DNA from 3 places in the Streptomyces sp. NPDC053474 genome. Region 2 is predicted to be linked to each of the others. Evidence: riboswitches for the same ligand, from Rfam matches in the RefSeq annotation. Region 2 holds a riboswitch; each other region holds the start of a gene.
The links. A riboswitch is a leader RNA that binds a small molecule or an ion and turns the genes downstream of it on or off. The one in region 2 is predicted to bind cobalamin.
Positions count from the first base shown of each region.

Region 1: another riboswitch for cobalamin. It lies ahead of ACIG3E_RS09345 (ABC transporter substrate-binding protein); the one in region 2 lies ahead of ACIG3E_RS11140 (ABC transporter substrate-binding protein).
Region 3: another riboswitch for cobalamin. It lies ahead of ACIG3E_RS00055 (ribonucleoside-diphosphate reductase subunit alpha); the one in region 2 lies ahead of ACIG3E_RS11140 (ABC transporter substrate-binding protein).

Region 1 covers NZ_JBITXV010000003.1:572,391-578,925, forward strand. Annotated here, with positions in the region: gene ACIG3E_RS09330 (putative leader peptide) at 1-52, opposite strand, end outside; gene ACIG3E_RS09335 (ABC transporter ATP-binding protein) at 145-990, opposite strand; gene ACIG3E_RS09340 (FecCD family ABC transporter permease) at 987-1,988, opposite strand; gene ACIG3E_RS09345 (ABC transporter substrate-binding protein) at 2,144-3,109, opposite strand; cobalamin riboswitch at 3,154-3,287, opposite strand; gene ACIG3E_RS09350 (Mov34/MPN/PAD-1 family protein) at 3,274-3,696, opposite strand; gene ACIG3E_RS09355 (amino acid permease) at 3,867-5,345, opposite strand; gene ACIG3E_RS09360 (hypothetical protein) at 5,344-5,499, shown strand; gene ACIG3E_RS09365 (DUF2017 domain-containing protein) at 5,799-6,407, opposite strand; gene clpS (ATP-dependent Clp protease adapter ClpS) at 6,419-6,535, opposite strand, start outside.
Region 2 covers NZ_JBITXV010000004.1:274,966-281,500, forward strand. Annotated here, with positions in the region: gene ACIG3E_RS11120 (asparaginase) at 1-609, shown strand, start outside; gene ACIG3E_RS11125 (hypothetical protein) at 709-1,407, opposite strand; gene ACIG3E_RS11130 (helix-turn-helix domain-containing protein) at 2,034-2,906, shown strand; gene ACIG3E_RS11135 (VOC family protein) at 2,912-3,358, shown strand; cobalamin riboswitch at 3,382-3,568, shown strand; gene ACIG3E_RS11140 (ABC transporter substrate-binding protein) at 3,717-4,733, shown strand; gene ACIG3E_RS11145 (FecCD family ABC transporter permease) at 4,730-5,794, shown strand; gene ACIG3E_RS11150 (ABC transporter ATP-binding protein) at 5,791-6,535, shown strand, end outside.
Region 3 covers NZ_JBITXV010000001.1:8,986-15,520, reverse strand. Annotated here, with positions in the region: gene ACIG3E_RS00065 (hypothetical protein) at 5-235, shown strand; gene ACIG3E_RS00060 (ribonucleotide-diphosphate reductase subunit beta) at 148-1,185, opposite strand; gene ACIG3E_RS00055 (ribonucleoside-diphosphate reductase subunit alpha) at 1,185-3,596, opposite strand; cobalamin riboswitch at 3,730-3,871, opposite strand; gene ACIG3E_RS00050 (hypothetical protein) at 4,135-4,770, opposite strand; gene mctP (monocarboxylate uptake permease MctP) at 4,839-6,458, opposite strand; gene ACIG3E_RS00040 (DUF3311 domain-containing protein) at 6,455-6,535, opposite strand, start outside.

The DNA.
Region 1 (6,535 bases), on a different contig from region 2:
CGACGAGCAGGGCGCCCGGCGTCGTATCGATGCTCACGTCGTTCGAAACCATGGGGTCATCGTATCGATTCCCGGTCCGGGCCCCGGAATGTGATCTCGGATACCGGACGGATCCGGCTCGGCACCCGGACGCGGGCGGGCCGCTCAGGGCGCGGGGACGCGCCGCGAGCGGCCCGGCAGATACGTGACGGTGGGGGCTCCGGTGGCCGGGTGGACGGCCACTTCGGCCGTGACGCCGTACACCTCCGCGAGGAGTTCGCCGGTCAGGACCGTGCCCGGGGGCCCGGACGCGACGACGCGGCCGCCGTCGAGCACGTACAGGCGGTCGCAGTAGTACGCGGCCAGGGTCAGGTCGTGCAGGGCGAGCAGGTTCGCCGTGCCGAGCTCCTTGACCAGGCCGAGGATCTCCAGCTGGTAGCGGATGTCCAGGTGGTTGGTGGGCTCGTCGAGCACGAGGACGGCGGGCTCCTGCACCAACGCGCGGGCGAGCAGGGCCCGTTGCCGCTCGCCGCCGGAGAGCTGGCCGAAGGGGCGGTCGGCGAGGTCCGCCGCGCCGACGCGCTCCAGGGCGTCGGTCACCATGGCCCGGTCGGTGGTGGTGTCGGCCTCCCAGAAGCGCTTGTGCGGGGAGCGGCCCATGGCCACCACCTGGCGGACGGTGAGCTCGAAGCCCGCGTGGCCGTCCTGCGGCACGGTGGCGACGCGGCGGGCCCGCGCCTTGACCCCGGCCGCGGCGAGGTCGGCGCCGTCGAGCAGGACCCGCCCCGCGGTGGCCGCGAGCGCGCCGTAGACGCAGCGCAGCAGCGTCGTCTTGCCGCTGCCGTTGGGGCCGACGATGCCGACCGTCTCACCCGCGGAGACGGTGAGCGAGACGCCGTCGACGAGGCGGCGGCCGGACGGGGTGTCGTACGTGAGGTCCTCGGCGCGCAGGCACCCGGCGCCGGGGAGCGGGCCCGCGGCTCCGGCGGGCGGTCGTCGTCCTTCGGTCATGCCGTCACCCCTTCGTGCGTCCGGCCCCGGCGCAGCTGCCACAGGAAGAACGGGCCGCCGGTGAGCGCGGTGAGCACGCCCACGGGGATGTCCTGCGGCGCCGCCAGCGTGCGCGCCGCGAGGTCGGCGACGACCAGGAACACCGCGCCCATCAGCGCCGCCACCGGGAGCAGCGCCCGGTGTCCGGCGCCGACCAGCATGCGGGCCGCGTGCGGCACCATCAGGCCGACGAAGCCGATGGCCCCGCTGTGCGCGACGAGGACGCCGGTGACCAGCGAGGCGAGCACGAAGACGCCCGCGCGGAACCGGGCCGTGTCCAGGCCGAGGACGGTGGCGCCCTCCTCCCCCACAAGCAGCAGGTCGAGCGGCCGGGCGATCGCGAGGAGCACGGCCGTGCCGAGCGCGAGCACGGTCAGGGGCACGGCGAGCATGTCCCAGCGGGCGCTGCCGAGGCCGCCGAGCGTCCAGTACAGGACCTCCTGGAGGTGGTCGGCGCGGGCCGAGACCACCAGGATCAGGCTGGTCAGGGCGGACAGGACGTAGGAGACGGCCACGCCCGCGAGGACCAGGCGGCCGGTGGTGAAGCCGCCGCCGGGCTCCCTGGCCAGTACGTACACCACGAGCAGCGCGAGGAACGCGCCCGCGAAGGACGCCGCCGGGATGGTCACCGTGGTGGCCAGGCCCGCGCCCCAGCCGAGCACGATCACGCCGACCGCGCCCGCGGAGGCGCCGGAGGAGACGCCGAGCAGGAAGGGGTCGGCGAGGGGGTTGCGGACCAGGGCCTGGAGGGTGGTGCCGATGACGGCGAGCCCCGCGCCGACGGCTGCGCCGAGCAGGACCCTGGGGAGGCGGACGTCGAGGACGATGGTCCGGTACGGGGACGGGCCTTCGGCCCTGCCCGTGAGGATGTCGAGGACCTCGGCGGGCGGGATCTTGACGGAGCCGTACGTCAGCGCGGCGATGCCTGCGGCCGCTAGGGCGAGTGTGAGCGTGGCCATGAGGACGGCGTAGCGGGTCCTGCCGGGGGCTCCCCAAGCCCGCCCCTTCCCGAAGCCGGGGGCTCCGCCCCCGGACCCCCTTATCGCCGCTCCGCGGCTCGTCCTCAAACGCCGGACGGGCTGGAGGGTGCCCGGGGCGGACTTCTCGGTCTGGGTCACCGCAGCTGCTCCGCCAGCTTCTCCACCGCCTTTGGGGCTCGTACGCCGAGGACCACGTCCGACAGGGGCAGGACCGCGAAGCGCTTGTTCTTGATGGCGGGGACGTCCTTGAGGGCCGGGTCGTCGAGGAGGCGCTTCTTCTTCTGGGCCACGGTCGTCGCGCCGTAGTCGTAGATGAGGACGACGTCGGGGCTGCGGTCGACCACCGTCTCCCAGGAGGCGTCGCCGAAGGACTTGTCGAGGTCGGCCATCACGTTGCGGCCGCCGGCGCGCTTGATGATGTCGTTGCCGATGCCCTTGCCGCCCGCCGTGAAGGCGGTCTTGTCGCCGCTGTCGTAGACGAAGACCGACGGGGCCTTGCCGCCCCGGTTCTTCTTCGCGGCGCGGGCCAGCTCGGCCTCGGCGGAGCGCACCCACTTCTCGGCGCGGTCGCGGACGCCGAAGGTGGCGCCGGTCTCGCGGACCTCGCGGTAGAGGTCGTCCATCGTGACCGGCTTCTTGGCGCAGCCCTCGATGTTCAGACGGCTGTTGATCCCGGACTTGGCGAGGGCCTCGCGGGAGCGGCCCTCACCGGCGGCGAAGGCGGTGGAGTAGCCGCCGTAGACGAAGTCGGGGTTCGCGGCGAGGAGCTTCTCGTACGAGGGGTACTCCTTGGCGAGCACCGGGCGGGACGCGTACGCCTTCTGGTACCGGGGGAGCACCTTGTCGTCGAGGTAGGCGGTCCCGGCGATGCTGTCCTTGAGCCCCAGCTCCAGGAGGATCTCCGTGGCGTGCTGGTTCATGGGCACGGCGCGCTCGGGGGGCGCCTTGTACGTCGTCTTCACCCCGCAGTTGGTGACGGTGTACGGGAATCCGTCCGCCCGGGGCCTTGCGGCCGAGGCGTCGGCGTCGTCGGACGACGCCGAGCAGGCCGTGAGCGGGAGCAGGGTCGCCGCGGCGACGAGCAGCACGCGGATGCGCATGACTGTGCGGTCCTCCTCCAGGGGATTTCCGCGTCCCCTGCGTCAAGTGGGAGGAGGCGGCAGGTCAGTTCCTGACTCCCGGCACGCGCGCGTGCCGGTCACAGTGGCGGGACCGCGCCGGACTCACACCGGCTTCCTGGCTCCTGCCGCCTCGAAGGTCGGCTTCAGTATGCCTGTACGACCTGCACGTCCTCCTCGGTGACCTCTCCGTCCACGATGCGGAACGAGCGGAACTGGAAGGGGCCCGCGTCGTCGGCGTCGGCGGTGGACACCAGGACGTAGTGGGCGCCGGGCTCGTTCGCGTACGAGATGTCCGTGCGGGAGGGGTAGGCCTCCGTGGCGGTGTGCGAGTGGTAGATGACCACGGGCTCCTCGTCGCGGTCGTCGAGCTCGCGGTACAGCTTGAGCAGGTCCGCCGAGTCGAACTCGTAGAACGTGGGCGAGCGGGCCGCGTTCAGCATCGGGATGAACCGCTCGGGGCGGTCCGTGCCCGCCGGGCCCGCGACGACGCCGCAGGCCTCGTCGGGGTGGTCCTTGCGCGCGTGCGCGACGATCTCGTCCCGCAGGGCCTGGGTGATGGTCAGCATGTGGGCCAGGATATGCAGCACGGACGTACGAAAGGGCCGCCGCGTACCAACATGTGATACGCGACGGACCATATCGTGGACGTGCGCCGCGGTTCGACAGCGCCCCCGAAGGGGCGCGGGGAACTGCGCGACCAGCCACAAACGGCCCGCAGATCCGGGAAACGCAGAGGTCAGCCCTTGGCCCCAGGCACAGCGGCAGCGTGCTGGCGCTTCTTGAAGGCCGCCGCCTCCGGGTTGCGGCTCTTGAGGACCAGGTAGGACACGCACAGGATGGCGGCCCAGATCGGGGCGCAGTACAGCGAGATCCGGGCGTCCTTGTCGATGCCCATCATCACGATGACCATGCCGATGAAGGCGAGCGCGAACCAGCTCGTGTACGGGGCGCCCGGGGCGCGGAAGGTGGACTGCGGCAGGATGCCGCGGTCGGCCTTGCGGCGGTAGTTGATCTGGGAGACCAGGATCATGATCCAGGCCCACATGCCGGAGATGGTGGCGAAGGAGACGACGTAGTTGAACGCCTCGCCCGGCCACTGGTAATTGATCCACACGCCGACGAGCATCAGCGCGGCGGACGCGGTGGTGCCGACGAGCGGCAGGCCGTTCTTGGTGAGCTTGGTGAAGAACTTCGGGCCCTGGCCGTTGAGCGCGAGGTCGCGCAGCATGCGGCCGGTGGAGTACATGCCCGAGTTGCAGGAGGAGAGCGCGGCCGTCAGGACCACGAAGTTCACGATCGCGGCGCCGATGCCGAGGCCCATCTTCTCGAAGGCCGCGACGAACGGGGAGACACCGGGCTGGAAGGACGTCCACGGGACGACCGAGAGGATCATGATCAGGGCGCCGACGTAGAAGACGGCGATGCGCCACGGCACGGTGTTGATCGCCTTGGGCAGGGTCTTCTTCGGGTCCTTGGACTCACCCGCGGTGACGCCGACGAGCTCCACGGCCAGGAAGGCGAACATCACGATCTGGAGGGTCATCAGCGTGTTGCCGATGCCGTTGGGGAAGAAGCCGCCGTTGTCCCACAGGTGCGTGACGGACGCGCTGTCACCGGCGTCGGAGAAGCCGATGGTGAGGATTCCGGCACAGATCAGGATCATGCCGATGATGGCGGTGACCTTGACCATGGAGAACCAGAACTCCAGCTCGCCGAAGAGCTTCACGGAGATCAGGTTGGCGCCGTACAGGATGACCGTGAAGATCAGCGCGTACGCCCATTGCGGAATGGAGTTGTGCGTCCAGTACTGCATGTACTGGGCGGCCGCCGTGACTTCGGTGATGCCGGTGACGACCCAGAAGAGCCAGTACGTCCAACCGGTCACGAAGCCGAAGAACGGGCCGACGAACTCGCGGGCGTACTCGGAGAACGAGCCCGACACGGGCCGGTACATCAGGAGCTCGCCGAGCGCGCGCATGATGAAGAAGATGACGAGGCCCGCGATGGCGTAAGCGAGGATGAGGCTCGGCCCGGCCTTGTGAATGGCCTTGCCCGCACCGAGGAACAGGCCGGTGCCGATGGCACCGCCGATCGCGATCATCTGGATCTGCCGGGCACCGAGCCCGCGCTGATAACCCTCGTTCTCGCCGGACGCGTCCGCGCCCGCCGCGGCCCCATTGCCGTCGTGATGCTCTTCGACCCGCACTGAGGTCATGGTGACGCCTTTCTCCATGCTGATCCGCGCCGCGAACTGCGGTTTCGCCGCGGACCAGGTCGTGATCCCCCGAATGGTGATGGAGTGCCGCCGACGGTCAGTCGGCCCCTGGCGTGCCGTCGGCGACATGGGTGGCGTCACCGAGCGGTCGTGAACATTTATCACGACCGTCACAGTGATCGAATGAGTCCTTTATGGCGCACACCACAGGAAGAAGCGGACAAAACTCCCACTAGGTCGCATATGCGGACGGTGCGGTGACCTGATCGTTATCCGGATTTGAGCGTCCGTTGAGCGAACGGCCGCGATCTTCAAGGAGACGTCACGCGGACGGCGGGAAACCGTCACCTCGTCCGACAGAAAACCTTCACACCGGCCATCGGAAGAACTTCACGCCCGGCCGGGCCCCGCGCCGCCCCGTCCGGGCCCCGCGCCCCCCGGCCGAGTCCCGCCTCATCCGGTCAGCGTGTCGACGAGGGTCTCCTGGAGTCCCCCCAGCCACAGGTACGCCATCACCATCGGCTTGCGCGGATCGGAGTCCGGCAGGCGGTAGAGGATGTCGGTGTCCTCCTCGTCGGTGACCTCCAGGCGGGTGCCGATCGCGAGCCGCAGGTCGTTGAGCGCGCCGAGCCAGCGGCGCGAGTCGTCGGCGGACAGCTTCAGGACCGCGCCGCCCTCGCCCGCGACGGTCAGCGCGTCCAGGCAGCGGACCACCGCGAGGGCGTCGTCCCGCTTGCGCGCCCGCAGGTCGTTCTCGGTGAAGCGGCGGAACTCCGCGGAGTACGACCGCAGTTCGGCGGCCTGCGCCTCGGAGGCGTCCTCGGTGCCGGGGCCGCCGTACGCGTCCGGGAGCAGCCGCTTGAGCACCGGGTCGGCTGGCGGCTCGCTCGGGCCCGGCGCGAAGAGCTCGGCGAAGAGGTCGTCGTCGGCGCCCGCGGGCTCGTCGCCGGGGCCGATCAGCTCCAGGAGCTGGACGGCGAGGGAGCGGATGATGGAGATCTCGACCTCGTCGAGCGCGACGGCCGCGCCGCCCCCCGGGATCGGTTCGAAGTGTCCTGGCATCGGTCGCGTCGCTACTTCCGGTCCTGCTGGAGGGTGGCCCACAGCCCGTACCCGTGCATCGCCTGCACGTCGCGCTCCATCTCCTCGCGGCTGCCCGAGGAGACGACGGCGCGGCCCTTGTGGTGGAC
Region 2 (6,535 bases):
CCGGCGAACCTCGCCGCCGCGCTCGCCGTCGCCGCCGACCCCCACTGCCGGGGCCTCGGCGTCCTCGTCGTCCTCGCCGACGAGATCCACGCGGCCCGGCACGCGCGCAAGGCGCACACCACCTCGCTCACCACCTTCGTCTCGCCCGGCGCGGGCCCGCTCGGCCGCGTGGTGGAGGGCGTGCCGCGGATCCTGCTGCGGCCCCAGGAGCCCACCGTGGAGCGTCCGCTGCGGCTCGGCACCACCGTCCGCGTGGCCCTCCTGACCCTCTCCCTCGGCGACGGCGGCGAGCTCCTGGACGCGGTGGACGACTGCTTCGACGGCCTGGTCGTGGCGGCCTTCGGCGCGGGCCACGCACCCCAGTGGCTGGTCGAACCGCTCGCGGCCCGCGCCGCCCGGATGCCCGTCGTCCTCGCCTCGCGCACCGGCGCGGGCCCGCTCCTCAGCGAGACCTACCGCGGCCCCGGCTCCGAGACCGACCTGCTGTCCCGCGGCCTGATCTCCGCGGGCTCCCTGGACGCACCCAAGGCCCGCCTGCTGCTCCACGCCCTCCTCGCGAACGGCGCGGACCGCGGGACGATCGAGGCGACGTTCAACCGCCTGAGGTGAGCGCCCCAAAGGGGCGCGGGGCTGTGCCGATGTGCGGCTCCGCCGCGTGGGCGCGACCAGCCACCGACGGCCCGCAGTTCTCCACCGGCAGCGCAACGCTCAGCCAATCTGCTCCGGCGTAACAGTGAGCCACCGCTTGTCCGCGGTCACGGGCAGCCCCAACCCCCGCTGACGCGCGGCGTTCTTCCGCTTCATCGCGTCGAGCTGCTTCATGTAGCTGTCCTTGCGGTCGACCCACACGCGCACGCCCCCGTTCGCCACGTCCACCGAGTGGAAGAGCATCGGCCCGTCGCTCGACGGCGTGTCCCCGGCCACGAGGACGGGCTTCTTCCACTCGTCGATGTACGTGGAGATCGCCGCGGGCTTGCCCTGGTACCAGGTCAGCGGCGCCCACAGGTGCGGCGTCAGCTCATAGCGGGCGAGCCGCGCCCGGTCCCTCGGCCCGAAGCGGCCCTCGGCGATCTCCTTGCGGGAGCTGGTGACGCGGCCCGTCCTCGGGTCCTTGAGCTGGAGGCCGACGCCGATGACGTTGCGCGGCTTCACCCCGTACCCGTACGTGGGGTCGGCGAGCACCATCCGCACCAGGTCCTCGCTCGCGGCGCTCACCACGTACACCTCGATCCCGTGCGCGCGCAGCGCCCGGTACAGCTCCCGCATGCCGGGGGAGAACTCGGGGCGGTGGACCTCGGTCCGCGTCACCTTGCCGTTCTCGTAGTACGTCGCCGGGATCGGCCTGTCGTACGCGAGCAGTTCGTCGACGTACCCCTTGAGCGTCTTCAGCGTGAAGCCGGAGAAGATCTGCGCGGCCCAGGGAGCAGACCTGGTCGTCGACCTCGCAGAGGCGGTTGTAGTAGCTGTAGAGGCTCTCCTTGTGCGTGGCCGTGTCCTTGAACGGGATGACCTTCAGGGACGGGTCCATCGCCTTCCGGGTCAGGACGCCCTTCATCTCCAGGAACGGAAGCAGCGCCTCCTCCAGGTCGTTGCGGTACGTCGTGTTGTCCGCGTCGAAGACGGCGTACGCGCCCTTGTGGGCGTTCTTGGCGATGACCTCGCCGAGTTCGGCGGCCACCGGCTTCGGCCAGTGGGCGAGCCGGACGGGCGCGTCGGCCGGGCGCGCGTCGGCCGTGCCCGCGCCCGGCCACAGCACGCCGCCCGCGAACACCGCCGCCGCGAGCGCCCCCGCGAGCCCGAGGGCCGCCCGCCTGCCCCTGCCCTGTGCTCCGCCGCGTACTCGTACAGCCATGGTGTCCGTTCCTCGGATCCTCGGGAGAGATGCGCCGCCCCGTGCGGAGCGGCGGGACATGCTACGAGCGTGCCGTGGCGATTCCCATGATCGATGTCACCGTGCGTGGCGGGCATGGGACGCGGAGGAGCGGGTAGGTGAGGGCCCGCGCCCGGACCCCTCGTACGGTCACAATGGACGCATGGACACCGCCCGCCGCGAGTTCGTCCGCGCCCCGCTCCCGCCCGAGCAGGGCGGCAAGGTCGTGTCCGCCGTGGGCTACCGCACGAGCGGCGAGGCGCCGGGCCTGCACCGCGGCCTGCCGTCGCCGTATCTGACGCTGATCTTCTCGCTGGACGGGCCCGTCGTCACCGGCGCCACCGCGGAGCAGGCCACCGGGCCCGGCGCCGAGCGCACCGACATCGTCGTGGGCGGCCTGCACCAGAGCCCGGCGTACGTCGTGCAGCCCGAGCACCAGGCGGGCATCCAGCTCGCCGTGCACCCGCTCGCGGCCCGCTCGCTCCTCGGCCTCCCGGCCGCCGAGCTGACCGGGCGGCTCGTCACCGACGGCACGGACGTCCTCGGCCGGATCGCCGCCGACGTCCGCGAGCGGCTGTGCGAGGCCGACGGCTGGGACGAGCGGTTCGCCTGCCTCAACGCCTACTTGGCGCGCCGCGCCGCCGACGCCGGGCGCCGTGCGCCGGTGCGCCCCGAGGTCGCCGAGGCCTGGGCGTGGCTCGCCCGGCACCGGGGCGCGGGCACCCTGCGGGGCCTGGCCGCGCACGTCGCGCTCAGCGAGCGCCGCCTGACGGCCCTGTTCCGCGCCGAGACCGGCGTGACGCCCAAGCAGGCCGCCCGCCTGCTGCGCTTCCAGCACGCGAAGGCGCGGGTCGTGCGCGCGGTCGTCGCGGGCGCGCCCGCCGACCTCGCCCGCGTCGCCGCCGACTGCGGCTACTACGACCACTCTCACCTGGTGCGCGACTTCCGCCAGTACACAGGCGTGAGCCCGAGCGCCTGGCTGGCCGAGGAGTGCCGGAATATCCAAGCCGGGGGACACCGCGACGGCGAAGACTGAGGGCCATGAAAACCAACGAAGCGGTACAGAACGGCCACACTTCCCCGACCCCGCGCACCCCGGACGTCTGGCCCACCTTCCAGGCCCACGACGCCCCCGCCCTCATCGACTTCCTCGTCACCACCGTCGGCTTCCTGCGCACCGCCGTCTACGAGGACGGCGGCCGCGTCGCCCACGCCCAGCTCGACTGGCCCGAGGGCGGCGGCGTCATGCTCGGCTCGTACGACCCGGAGTCGGCCGAGTGGTGCCTCAAGCCGGGGACGTTCGGCGCGTACGTCGTCACCGACCACGTCGACGCCCTCTACGCCCGCCTCAAGGAGGCGGGCGTGACGGTCATCCGCGCGATCGAGGACCAGCCGTACGGCAGCCGCGAGTTCGCCGTCGCCGACCCGGAGGGCAACAAGTGGTCCTTCGGCACCTACCGCGGCGAACCCCGCCCCGAGCAGGGGTGACGTCCTTACGGCCCGCGGCGGGGTGATAGCTTGCGCACGCCAGTCGCGCCCGCACCCGGGCCAGGGAATCCGGTGGGAATCCGGAACTGACGCGCAGCGGTGAGGGGGACGGGCGGGACCAGCGGCCACTGGATGTCACCGACATCCGGGAAGGCGGCCCCGCCCGGACGAACCCGAGTCCGAAGACCTGCTGGCACCGCCGACCGCGCGCCGGGCGGCGGGGTTTCGCCGACCAGGCTCCGCGCATGAGCCATGAGACCCGGGAAGTCCTGTGCCTCCTTACGCCCCTCGCGCACCCCGCGCGGCCGCCCGTCCCCGCACCACCGCCCCCGGTGCCCGCTCCGGTCCGGGGGCGCGCCTGACCGCGCTGCTCGCGGCGGGCGGCCTGCTCCTGCTCACCGCCTGCGGCGGCGGCTCGGCGAAGCGGCAGGACGAGGGGGCCAAGGCCCCCGGCTACCCGGTGACCGTCACCTCCTGCGGCGAGAAGGCCGAGGTCACGGCCCCGCCGAAGCGGGCGGTCTCCCTCGACCAGGGCTCCACGGAGATCCTGCTCTCCCTCGGCCTCGCCGACCGCATGGCGGGCACCGGCACCTGGACCGACCCGGTCCTGCCCCGCCTGAAGAAGCAGAACGCGAAGGTCGAGCGCCTCGCCGACCGCTACCCGTCCCTGGAGAAGGTCCTCTCCAAGGAGCCGGACTTCGTCAGCGCGTCGTTCCTCTACACCGTCGGCAAGGGCGGCGTCGCCGACCGCGCCAAGTTCACCGAGCTCGGCGTCCCCGTCTACGTCTCGCCCACCGACTGCGCGGGCAAGGACAACGGCGGCGACGGCGACGGCACCCGCACCAAGACGCTCACCATGGACACCGTCTACGGCGAGATCCGCGACCTGGCCCGGGTCTTCCACGTCCAGGCCCGCGGCGAGCGCCTCGTCGCCGACCTCAAGTCCCGCGTCACCAAGGCGAAGCGGACGCTCAAGTCGTCCGACGCGTCCGTCCTGTACTGGTTCTCCGACTCCAAGGCGCCCTACATCGCGGGCTGCTGCGGCGCGCCCGGCGTCATCACCCGCGCCCTCGGCGTCCGCAACGTCTTCGCCGACACGCGCGCCGAGTGGCCCCAGATCAACTGGGAGACCGTGGCCGACCGCGACCCGGACGTCCTCGTCATCGGCGACCTCACCCGCAGGGCCCAGTCGGCCGAGAGCGCCCGCCAAAAGATCAGGTTCCTGGAGTCCAACCCCGTCACGAAGAACCTCACGGCCGTGAAGAAGAAGCGGTACGTGCTGCTCAGCGGCCAGGCCCTCAACCCGACGATCCGCACGGTCGACGGCATCGAACAAGTCGCGGCGGGGCTGCGCGCGTTCGGCCTGGCGCGGTGAGCACCGCCGTGCGCGAGCGGACGCGCGGCTCCCGGCGCGGACGCCACGGCGCCGGGCGCGCGGCGCTGCTGTGGGCGGCGGGCCTGGTGGCCCTGCCGCTGTCGGTGGCCGTCGCCGGCACCATCGGCCCGGCCGACATCTCCGTACCGGACGTCTGGGCGGCGGTGGCCGCCCACCTCGGCTGGGGCGAGGCCGAGCTCACCCCGCTGCGCGACGGCATCGTGTGGAACCTGCGCATGCCGCGCACCCTGCTCGCGGGCGTCTGCGGGGCGGGCCTCGCCGTGTGCGGCGCGGTCCTCCAGTCGCTGCTGCGCAATCCGCTCGCCGACCCCTTCGTGCTCGGCGTGTCCTCGGGGGCGTCCACGGGCGCGGTGGCGGTGGTGGTCCTCGGGGTCGGCGGGGGAGCGGTGTCGGTCTCCGGCGGGGCCTTCGTCGGCGCCCTGTGCGCGTTCGGCTTCGTGCTGCTCCTGAGCCAGGCGCTGGGCGCCACGACGGACCGCGTGGTCCTGTCCGGGGTCGCGGCCATGCAGCTCTTCTCCTCCCTCACCTCCTTCGTCATCCTGACGGCCGCCGACGCGGAGACGACGCGCGGCGTCCTGTTCTGGCTGCTCGGCTCGTTGAGCGGGGCGGACTGGACGGACGTGGCGGTGTGCGCGGCGGTCCTCGCCGTGGCCCTGGTGATCTGTCTGTCCCGGGCCCACACCCTCGACGCGTTCGCCTTCGGCCAGGACGCGGCGGCCGCCCTGGGCGTGCACGTCACCCGGGTCCGGCTGCTCCTGCTGTGCACCACGGCCCTGCTCACGGCCGCCCTGGTCAGCGCCGCCGGGGCCATCGGCTTCGTCGGCCTGACCCTGCCGCACGCGGCCCGCGTGCTCGTCGGCCCGCGCCACGCCCGCCTGCTGCCGGTGACGGCCCTGACCGGCGCGGTCTTCCTCATCTGGGTGGACACCCTGGCCCGTACGCTCCTGGACCCGCAGGAGGTGCCGGTCGGGGTGGTCACGTCGCTGATCGGCGTCCCCGCGTTCGTGGCGGTCCTCTACCGCACGAGGAGGGTCGGATGAGCGCGGCGGAGTCCCGGGCGGAGTCTTCGGCAGGCGCTCCGGCAGGGCTGTCGGAGGGCCCTCAGGCGGAGCCGTCGGCGGGCCCTCCGGCGGAGTCTTCGGCGGGCCTTCCCGTGGAGGGCGGCGCGGGCCTGAGCGCGGACCGGGTCTCCCGGACCGCGGGCGGGCGCCTCATCGTCGACGGCGTCACCCTCGCCCCGCGCCCGGGCACGGTGGTCGGCCTCCTGGGCCCCAACGGCTCAGGCAAGTCCACGCTCCTGCGCCTCCTCGCGGGCGTCCTGGCCCCGACCGCCGGGGCGGTCACCCTCGACGGCGAGCCGCTGCGCGACCTGGGCCGCCGCGCGGTGGCCCGCCGCCTCGCCCTGGTGGAGCAACAGGCGGACACCCAGGTCGACCTGACGGTGCGGGACGTCGTACGCCTGGGCCGGGTCCCGCACCGCCGAGCCTGGGTGCCGTCGACGGCCGAGGACGAGCGGGCCGTGGCCGAAGCCCTGGCCCGCACGGGCCTGGCCGACCGCGCGGGCCAGCCCTGGCACACCCTCTCCGGCGGCGAACGCCAGCGCTCCCACCTCGCCCGGGCCCTGGCCCAGTCCCCCCGCGAGCTCCTCCTCGACGAGCCCACCAACCACCTGGACATCCACCACCAGCTGGACCTCCTCGCCCTGGTGGCCGCCCTCCCCGTCACCACGGTGATCGCCCTGCACGACCTCAACCTGGCCGCGATGTTCTGCGACGAGATCC
Region 3 (6,535 bases), on a different contig from region 2:
CGTCATGAACGCACACGACGCACTCGACACGCTGGCCGTCCTCGGGGTCTTCCTGCTCATGGCCCTGCCGTCACTGATCGGCCACGCCCACGACCGCCGGATCGACCGGGAGCTGCGGGAGGCCGAGCGCGGGCCCGGGCCGCGGGATCAGAACTCGTCGTCGAAGGAGACCGAGCCCTCCACGGCGACCTGGTACGCGGACGGGCGCCGCTCGAAGAAGTTGGTCAGTTCCTGAACGCCCTGGAGCTCCATGAACGAGAACGGGTTCTCGGAGCCGTACACCGGCGCGAAGCCCAGGCGCGCCAGGCGCTGGTCGGCGACGCACTGGAGGTACTCGCGCATCGACTCGGTGTTCATGCCGGGCAGGCCGTCCCCGCACAGGTCGCGCGCGAACTGCAGCTCGGCCTCGACCGCGCCCTTGAGCATGTCGGTGACCTGCTCCTGGAGCTGGTCGTCGAAGAGCTCGGGCTCCTCCTTGCGGACCGTGTCGACCACCTCGAAGGCGAAGGACATGTGCATCGTCTCGTCGCGGAACACCCAGTTGGTGCCGGTGGCGAGGCCGTGCAGCAGGCCGCGGGAGCGGAACCAGTAGACGTACGCGAAGGCGCCGTAGAAGAACAGGCCCTCGATGCACGCGGCGAAGCAGATCAGGTTGAGCAGGAAGCGGCGGCGGTCGGCCTTGGACTCCAGGCGGTCCAGCTTCTCCACCGAGTCCATCCACGTGAAGCAGAACTCGGCCTTCTCCCGGATGGAGGGGATGTTCTCCACGGCCGCGAAGGCGGCGGCGCGGTCCTCCGGGTCGGGCAGATAGGTGTCGAGCAGCGTCAGGTAGAACTGGACGTGCACGGCCTCCTCGAACAGCTGTCGGCTCAGGTAGAGCCGCGCCTCGGGGGAGTTGATGTGCTTGTAGAGGGTGAGCACGAGGTTGTTCGCCACGATCGAGTCGCCGGTCGCGAAGAACGCGACCAGGCGGCCGATCAGGTGCTGCTCCTCGGGCGTCAGCTTGGCGAGGTCGGCCACGTCCGAGTGGAGGTCGACCTCCTCCACGGTCCAGGTGTTCTTGATCGCGTCCCGGTAGCGCTCGTAGAAGTCCGGGTAGCGCATCGGGCGGAGCGTCAGCTCGAAGCCCGGGTCGAGCAGATTCTTCTCGCCCGTCGTCGTGGTGTGCTGTTCCGACTGGGACATTACTGGCAGGCCTCGCAGGACTCGGGGTTTTCCAGGGAGCAGGCGATCGCCTCGGGGTCGGTCACCTGCTGGGGGACGGGGGCGGCCGCGGCGGCGGAGCCCCCGGCGGCGCGGGCGATGCGCGTCGCGGGGCGCGAGCGCAGGTAGTACGTGGTCTTGAGGCCCTGCTGCCAGGCGTAGGCGTACATCGAGGAGAGCTTGCCGATGGTCGGCGTCTCCAGGAACAGGTTCAGGGACTGCGACTGGTCGAGGTAGGGCGTGCGCGCGGCGGCCATGTCGATCAGGCCGCGCTGCGGGATCTCCCAGGCCGTGCGGTACAGGTTCCGCACGTCGGCGGGCACCCAGGTGAAGCCCTGCACCGAGCCGTTGGACTCGCGCAGCGCCTCACGGGTCTGCGCGTCCCAGACGCCGAGCTCCTTGAGGTCCTGCACCAGGTAGGAGTTCACCTGGAGGAACTCGCCGGACAGCGTCTCGCGCTTGAAGAGGTTGGAGACCTGCGGCTCGATGCACTCGTAGACGCCCGCGATGGACGCGATGGTGGCCGTCGGGGCGATGGCCAGGAGCAGCGAGTTGCGCATGCCGACCTTGCCGATGCGCGTCCGCAGGGCCTCCCAGCGCTCGGGCCAGGCCCGCTCTGTCTCGTAGTGGTCGGGGTGCAGGACGCCGCGGGCCGTGCGGGTCTTCTCCCAGGCGGGCAGCGGCCCGTGGCGCTCGGCGAGGTCCGCGGACGCCTCGTACGCGGCGAGCATGATCCGCTCGGCGATCCGCGTGGACAGGGCCTTGGCCTCGGCCGAGTCGAAGGGCAGCCGCAGCTGGAAGAAGACGTCCTGCAGGCCCATGGCGCCCAGGCCCACCGGGCGCCACTTGGCGTTGGAGTTCCCGGCCTGCTCGGTCGGGTAGAAGTTGATGTCGACGACGCGGTCGAGGAACGTCACGGCGGTGCGGACGGTGGCGTCCAGGCGCTCCCAGTCGATGTCCCCGTCGGCCACGAAGGCCCCGAGGTTCACCGAGCCGAGGTTGCACACGGCCGTCTCGCCGTCGTTCGTGACCTCCAGGATCTCCGTGCACAGGTTGGAGGAGTGCACGGTGTGGCCGGGCTCGGCGGTCTGGTTGGCGGTGCGGTTGGAGGTGTCCTTGAAGGTCATCCAGCCGTTGCCGGTCTGCGCGAGGGTGCGCATCATGCGGCCGTACAGATCGCGGGCGGGCATGGTCTTCTGCGCCAGGCCCCTGGCCTCGGCCGCGCGGTACGCCGTGTCGAACTCCTCGCCCCACAGGTCGACGAGCTCGGGCACGTCGGCGGGGGAGAACAGCGACCACTCCTGGTCGGCGGCGACCCGGCGCATGAACTCGTCCGGGATCCAGTGCGCCAGGTTCAGGTTGTGGGTGCGCCGGGCGTCCTCGCCGGTGTTGTCCCGCAGCTCCAGGAACTCCTCGATGTCGGAGTGCCAGGTCTCCAGGTAGACGGCGGCGGCGCCCTTGCGGCGGCCGCCCTGGTTCACGGCGGCGACGGAGGCGTCGAGCGTCTTCAGGAACGGCACGATGCCGTTGGAGTGGCCGTTCGTGCCGCGGATCAGCGAACCGCGCGAGCGGATGCGGGAGTACGACAGGCCGATGCCGCCCGCGTGCTTCGACAGGCGCGCCACCTGGTGGTAGCGGTCGTAGATCGAGTCCAGCTCGTCGAGCGGCGAGTCGAGCAGGTAGCAGCTCGACATCTGCGGGTGGCGGGTGCCGGAGTTGAAGAGCGTCGGCGACGACGGCAGGTAGTCGAGGCGGCTCATCAGGCCGTACAGCGCGGCGACCTCGTCGAGCGCGCGCACGGAGTCGTCCTCGGCGAGACCGGTGGCCACGCGCAGCATGAAGTGCTGCGGGGTCTCGATGACCTTGCGGGTGATCGGGTGGCGCAGCAGATAGCGGCTGTGCAGCGTGCGCAGGCCGAAGTAGCCGAAGCGGCGGTCGGCGCCGTCGGCGAGCGCGGCCTCCACCAGGGCGTCCAGACGGGGGCCGTGCAGGGCCGCGAAGTCGGCGGTGCGGTCGGCGATCAGGCCCTCGCGGTGGCCGACCGCGACGGACTCGGAGAACGACGTGACGCCCTGCGAGGCGGCCTCCTCGCGGATGCCGATCGTCAGGAGCCGGGCGGCGAGCCGGGAGTACGCGGGGTCCTCGGAGATGAGTCCGGCGGCCGCCTCGGTGGCGAGCTCCCGCAACTCCGCCTCGTCGGCCTTCGCCGAGCGGCCGCGCAGCGCGGCCGCGGCGACGCGTCCGGGGTCGGCGTCGGGAAGGTCGGCGGTGAGGTCGGTCAGGGTGCGCAGCAGGGCGGCGCCGGGCCCGTCGGTGGACGGGGCGGACTGCTCGGCGTGCTGCTGACCGGCTTCGGCCTGCGCTGACGCGGGCTCGGCGGGCGCGATGGTCACGTGGTGCTCTCCCTCGCTCGGCTCTGGGCATCGAGGCAGGCGAGGGCACACGGGCGCGACCGCGCGAGGCGGTACGTACGCCGCGTCCACCAGCCCATGTCCACGAGGCCCGGACGTCTGCACCCGGGCCGGGCGGCACGGGTGCGCTGTCGGCAGGTCCTCGGACTTTGTGGGTACGCAAATGCGCACACGTACACCGTTGCGGGACAGTTCCGGACTTCCACCGGATTCCCCTGCGGCGACAGCGAGGACGAGCATACATCTTGTGCCGGGTTTCGGTGGCGCCCCTAGATGTTGTGTCGGAGGTGACCGTTCCCTCACGGGGTGTGGTCGCTCGGGAGCGCGTCTGAGCGTCAACGCGCCGGGGAGGAAGGGCGGGCCGGGGGCCGGGTCCGGAGCGGGGTGGGGAGAGCCTGGCGCGGGGGCGGGGAGGGCCCGCGCGGGGCCCGGCGCGGGCCGGTGCGCCGGTGGGTCGGTCGCCCGCGCCTGGCGGGTCAGTCGCCCGCGCCTGGTGGGTCGGCCGCCCGCGCCCGATGGGTCAGCCGCCCGCGCCCGGCGGGTCCTGCGGCGCGCCGTCGCCCTCGGGCGGCAGGTCGCCGCGCTCCACGGGGCGGCCCGTGTCGCCGCCGTCCGTGGGCAGGCCCTCGGGGTCGGCCGTCTCGGGCAGGGTCGCGTCGAGTTCGCGGTCGTCGGCGCGGTGGGCGGCCTCGGCGGCGGCGCGCAGCACCTCGCGGCTCACCGCGTCGCGGTCGGCGGCGAGCTGGACGCGCAGCCCGTTCTCCGTACGGACGTACTCGTGCCGGGAGCCCGTGACGCGGTACCAGCCCTTGCCGTCCTTCTCGCAGCGCGTGGCGACGGGCCGGACCGTGCGGCAGTTCCCGTCGGTGACGGTGCCCCGGTCGACGGAGAGCGTGAGCTGCGCGCCGCCCTCGTCCCGTACGTAGGTGGACTGGAAGCCGTAGTCGCCGATCACGCCCACCGACTGCCGTGCCAGCTCGAAGCCGTCGGCCTCCGTCACGTAGACGTGCTCCACGACGGTCTGCGCCGCCTCGGCGCGGGCCTTCAGCTCGGCGCGGTCCGGCGGTGCCGCGCTGTCGAGGCTGTCCGAGCCGCAGCCGGTGAGGGCGAGCGGCGCGAGGAACAGGGCCGGGAGGAGGCGGCGGGAACGTCTCATGCGCACATCCTTTCGCATGCGTCCGCCGTCGTGCCCCGCCCGGCCCTGTCGGTGCGTACTGCCACGGCTCAGTGGCCCGCCCCCACCTTGGGCAGCTCGACGGCCACGCCCCGGTCACCGGCGTCGGCCGTGTAGTCCTCGGGGGAGGTCTCGTCGACGCCGTCGGGGGCCTTGAACGCCTTCAGGGCGAAGGTGAGGACGACCGTCACGACCACGTTCAGGACGAACGCCGTCAGGCCGATGTAGCCGATCTCGCCGATGCCCGGGATCTCCTTGGAGGACCCGCCGAAGTGCTTCTGCGTGGGCGAGGCCACGCCGTACGCGGCCACCGTCCCGTAGACCATGCCGACCGCCCACCCGGCGAGCAGCGCCCACCGGTGGAACCACCGCGTGAACAGGCCGCCGACGAGCGCGGGCATGGTCTGCAGGATCCAGATGCCGCCCAGGAGCTGGAAGTTGATGGCGACGGTCTTGTCCATGGTGAGCACGAAGGCGAGGGCGCCCACCTTCACCAGGAGCGAGACCAGCTTGGAGACCTTGGTCTCCTGCTCGGGCGTCGCGTCGGGCTTGAGGAAGTCCTTGTAGATGTTGCGCGTGAAGAGGTTCGCGGCCGCGATGGACATGATGGCGGCGGGCACGAGCGCGCCGATGCCGATGGCCGCGAAGGCCACGCCGGTGAACCAGTCGGGGAACATGTCCTCGAACAGCTGCGGGATCGCCAGCTGTCCGTTGTCGACCTTCACCCCGGCCGCGATCGCCATGAACCCGAGCAGCGCGAGCAGGCCCAGCATCAGCGAGTACAGCGGCAGGATGGTGGTGTTGCGGCGGATCACGTCCCGGCTGCGCGAGGACAGCGTCGCGGTGATCGAGTGCGGGTACATGAAGAGCGCGAGCGCCGAGCCGAGCGCCAGGGTCGCGTACGTCCAGGTCCCCGCGTCCCCGGGCACGAGCGCGCCGACGGGCTTGCCGGTCGCCTCGTTGGTCGCCGAGAACTTCTCGCTCGCCGCGTGGAAGACGTCGTCGAACCCGCCCAGTTTGATCGGGATGTAGATGATGGCCACCACGATCACGATGTAGATCAGGGTGTCCTTCACGAACGCGATCAGCGCCGGGGCCCTCAGGCCCGAGGAGTAGGTGTACGCGGCGAGCACGCCGAAGGCGATGAGCAGCGGCAGGTCCTTGACGAACCAGTTGGTGTCGTCGCCGCCGCCGACGCCCATCACGTCCAGGACGGCCTGGATGCCGACGAGTTGGAGCGCGATGTAGGGCATCGTCGCGAGGATGCCGGTGACGGCCACCGCGAGCGAGAGCCCCTTGGAGCCGAAGCGCCCGCGCACGAAGTCGGACGTGGTCACATAGCCGTGCTTGTGCGAGACCGACCAGAGCCGGGGCAGGAAGGTGAAGATCAGCGGATAGACGAGGATGGTGTACGGCACCGCGAAGAACCCGGCGGCACCCGCCGCGTAGATCGCCGCGGGCACGGCCACGAAGGTGTACGCCGTGTAGAGGTCGCCGCCGAGCAGGAACCACGTCACCCAGGTGCCGAACGACCGGCCGCCGAGGCCCCATTCGTCGAGGCTGTCGCTCTCGGCCCGGCGCCAGCGGGCGGCGAGGAAGCCCATGACGGTGACCGCGAGGAAGAAGAAGATGAAGACGGCGAGCGCGACGCCGTTCACGCCGTCGTTCATGAGCGCGCACCCCCCTGGCCGCGGGCGGCCTTGCGGGCGCGCTGGTCACGCTGCCACAGCTGGTAGGCGAGCATCGT